2 regions of the Staphylococcus sp. HMSC068C09 genome follow, and region 1 is predicted to be linked to the other one. Evidence: riboswitches for the same ligand, from Rfam matches in the RefSeq annotation. Region 1 holds a riboswitch; the other holds the start of a gene.
What was found. A riboswitch is a leader RNA that binds a small molecule or an ion and turns the genes downstream of it on or off. The one in region 1 is predicted to bind FMN.

Region 1 (2,211 bases):
GATTTTTTCCAATACCGCCTATTATTTTCGGGGCATAATAAATAATAAGATGGTCTAAATAATTAGATTGGAGAAATTCTGAAGTTATATGAGGCCCAGCTTCTACTAATAATCTGCCAACACCTCTTTGATATATATCAGATAAAATAGATTTTAAATTACATGTTTCTAAATATATTATTTTTATATGATGACTTGGACTTTTTAGTTCATGATTTTCAGTATAAATCCAAATTTCACTTAATTGATCGTGAAATATCTGTTTTGAATAATCAATTTGACCTCGCTTAGATAGTATGATTCTTATTGGATGTTTACCATCTTGAATACGTGTTGTATATTGTGGATTATCCGCTTCAAGCGTTCCATTACCAGTTAATACGGCATCATGAGTATGTCTTAAACGATATACATCTTGTTTTACAGCTTTATTCGTAATCCATTGACTTTGTCCACTATCAGTCGCTTGTTTCCCATCTAACGAAGTCGAGACTTTTACTGTAATTTCAGGGATTTTATGTTGTTTTGCTTTGAAGAAATCTTCATACAAAGCAAAAGCTTCTTCTGAATATTGATATTCAACTTCAATACCTGCCTTTTCAAGAATGATATCTCCCTCAGAAGATAACGTCGTATCTTTTACAGCATAAATCACTTTACTAAGCCCATGTTCAATAATTTTATTCACACAAGGTGGTGTTGACCCATAATGTGTACAGGGTTCAAGAGAAATATAAATGGTGCCGCCTTTTGCTTTATCTTGTGCCATATCTAAAGCCTGAACTTCCGCATGTTTCTCTCCTTGCTTTAAATGTGCACCTAGTCCCACAATACGCCCATCCTTCACAACAACTGAGCCAACAGGAGGATTAACTCCAGTTTGTCCCTTCACCATTTGTGCTAATTGAATTGCATATTTCATAAATTCACTCAATTTATCACCTCTAAAAAAACCCCATACCTGTTTCACAGGCATAGGGCATGTATATACTTAAATAAGCGTACTACAATTTTTATATTGTGCATGCTTATACATCATTCAGTAATGATGTGATTGATTCTTTCTCCCATCCAGACTTTTACTGTCGGCTCTAGAGTCTCACTAGATCAGCCACTTAATAAATTAAGATTAAGTGGGTCGCAGGCTTAATTACTGCCGGTTGGGAATTACACCCTGCCCCGAAAGAATACGTATGAAATTGTGATTAAATTTGAGTCATCGTAGTTTAGTACTACATATATCATCTTACATTTATTTTTGGAAAATTACAAATAAAGAATTTCAATTTGATTTTTAAATTTAACTCTTAAAGAGATATTTATTCATTATTGTGTAAAGCATTATACTGTATAATCAAATTCTTTTCGAATTTCATATAAATAATCCACTGCACTTACCGCTTGATTAACAATCATTTTTACTCCATTCCGCAATTTATTTACTCCATTAGTGATTTGTCCAATAGCAATCATATTATTTAAAGTACCATATCTTGGACTAATCACCTGATTTGTTTCTGGGATAATTTGTATTCCACCCATAGGATGGGCTTGAACAATTTGTCGATTTTGAAGATTTAAGATAAATTGATCATCTTCATCTAAATCTTTTAAATGTGTTTTAGAACCTGTTGCATTAATAATAATATGATGTGGATACCATTGTTCATCATTTTTAAATTTTAAATTAAATAGTCCATTTTTATGTACCACATTTTCTAAATCCTTTCTAATCACTAATGAACCATCTTTTATTAATTGCTTGATGAGTTTTGCAGTTCTTGGAGGCATAGGGTTTGAGTTAAGTTGAATAATTTTAGTGAAACGTTTATCGAATTCAATTTGATCTTGACGACTAAAACTATTCCAAATCCAATTTAAATTTTCTTTGACATTCTCTATTAATGTTTGGAATATACCTATCTCATCTGGATGTTCTAAATCATAATTTAAATCTTTAATCGTATCTCCTGTTCGGCGGTGAACCAATTTCTGTAAATCAATACCATTTAAATCACACTCTTCTTTAAATAAATCGAATGCTTTCTCTAATGGCACATTTCCAAAGTACTTATCTTTAATATCATTAAATTTAGATTTTGTTAAACATTGAAACTCAATTTTTTTCATGTTTCCTCTTACGCTAGGCAATTGAGCAGAACGACTCGTCATTGTGATAGGTAGTTTAGGATGATGAAACGCTACATAACG
Region 2 (2,211 bases), on a different contig from region 1:
AATACTACCGACAATTGATAAATCTATTTATTCAGAAATTAAAAATCAAATTAATGCCACATTTCATTCAAAAGGTACAGAGTTTAATGAATATACAATAAACTCTAAGTATTATGTGTTTATAATGAGCTATATTGATCGTATTCAACAAGATGGTCGTAGCGGGATTGTAATCATCATAAGAGATATGACAAATGAACATAATCTTGATCAAATGAAAAAAGATTTTATCGCAAACGTATCCCATGAACTCCGTACACCGATTTCGTTATTACAGGGTTATACTGAATCGATAGTCGATGGCATTGTAACAGAACCTAACGAAATCAAAGAATCACTATCAATTGTATTAGATGAAACAAAACGACTTAATCGCCTTGTCAACGAGCTTTTAAATGTTGCAAGAATGGATGCGGAAGGATTAGCCATTAATAAAGAAATACAGCCTATAATGCCATTATTACGTAAAATACAACTTAAATATCGTCAACAAGCACAAGATTTAGAACTAAACATAGACTTGTTACCAAATATTAATGAAGATGATTTATGGAATTACGATGCTGATCGAATTGATCAAGTACTCACAAACTTAATTGATAATGCAACACGCTATACACATCCTGGAGATTCAATTACGATTACTGCTAATAAAGATAGTCAGTACCAATTTTTAAATATAAAAGACACAGGTAGCGGCATTGCTCCCGAACATCTTGATCATGTATTTGATCGTTTTTATAAAGTAGAAGCTTCTAGAACTAGAGGTAAACAAGGAACTGGTTTAGGATTATTTATTAGTAAGATGATTATTCAAGAGCATGGCGGAATTATTTCTGTAGAAAGTACAGTGAATAAAGGCACAACCTTTATTATTAAATTACCTAAACCTTCTATAGATTCTAAATAATTAACTTTCGACAAAATAGGATTAAATATCCAAATTATTTGAGATTATGCTCTTCAAAGTTAAAGATAAAACTTTGAAGAGCGTTTTTATATCTATAGTTTTTTTAAATTAATATTTCATTTCATATTAATTTAAAATCAGTCGACGAAATTGATGAACCATATCTCTCATTTTTATAAATAAACAGAGATATTGCAATGAAGGAGTTATTCATGTAATATAAATTTTAAATGATAAATTCAATAATTCATCTTCGGGGTAGGGTGTAATTCCCAACCGGCAGTAATTTGAGCCTGCGACCCGCTTCAATGGAAGTGGCTGATTCAGTGTAAATCTGAAGCCGACAGTATAGTCTGGATGGGAGAAGGTGGAGGTTTTTTGTTGTGTAAAAGTATCCTCCAATTCTTAGTAAGATGAATGGAAGGAGAAAACTGAATATGCAACAAAATAAACGTTTAATTACCATAAGTATGTTGAGTGCAATTGCATTCATATTAACATTTTTGAAATTTCCATTACCATTTTTGCCTCCATACTTAACATTAGATTTTAGTGATGTACCGACTTTATTAGCTACTTTTATTTTTGGTCCTTTATCTGGTCTTCTTGTAGCATTAATTAAAAATATATTAAATTTCTTATTTAATATTGGCGATCCTGTTGGGCCTGTGGCAAATTTTTTAGCAGGGGCTAGTTTTTTACTAACAGCTTATTTTGTTAGTCATCGTAAACAATATTCATCTCGTCGTTCACTAATTATAGGATTAGTTGCCGGCACTATTGCAATGACTATCGTTTTAAGTATTTTAAATTATTTTGTCTTACTACCTTTATATGGCATGATATTTAATCTTGGTGATGTATTTACTAATTTAAAAGTAATTATTTTATCTGGTATTATTCCTTTTAATATTATTAAAGGATGTGTAATATCGATTATTTTTATCTTGCTATATCGCCGTTTAAAAAAAGTATTGAAATAAAATCAAAACCTCCGATGACTTCTTAGTAGGAATCATCGGAGGTTTTATATTATAATTATGGTAATGCAATTTTATTTACGGATTTATTCAAATTTTAAGGCATCTCCATCAAAAGGCTCTTCTTCAATTTTAATTGAATCAGTTGGACAGCCTTCAAGAGCATCTTCCATATCTTCATATAATTCTTCTGGTACTTCTGCAGTACCTTGATTATCGTCAAGGATTACGAAAGCAATACCTTCGTCATCATAATCGTAAATATCTGGTGCAGCAGCGCCACAAGCACCACAAGCAATACATGTATCCATATCAACGATT

Region 2: it holds a riboswitch for FMN, as region 1 does, so the genes downstream of both, HMPREF2930_RS03560 (ECF transporter S component) here and ribD (bifunctional diaminohydroxyphosphoribosylaminopyrimidine deaminase/5-amino-6-(5-phosphoribosylamino)uracil reductase RibD) in region 1, are expected to answer to the same signal.

Annotation. Positions count from the first base shown of each region.
Region 1 is NZ_KV813720.1:1,950-4,160, reverse strand. Features, by position in the region: gene ribD (bifunctional diaminohydroxyphosphoribosylaminopyrimidine deaminase/5-amino-6-(5-phosphoribosylamino)uracil reductase RibD) at 1-934, opposite strand, end outside; FMN riboswitch at 1,056-1,191, opposite strand; gene HMPREF2930_RS00295 (FAD/NAD(P)-binding protein) at 1,342-2,211, opposite strand, start outside.
Region 2 is NZ_KV813753.1:225,576-227,786, forward strand. Features, by position in the region: gene HMPREF2930_RS03555 (ATP-binding protein) at 1-910, shown strand, start outside; FMN riboswitch at 1,156-1,283, shown strand; gene HMPREF2930_RS03560 (ECF transporter S component) at 1,348-1,893, shown strand; gene HMPREF2930_RS03565 (ferredoxin) at 1,977-2,211, opposite strand, start outside.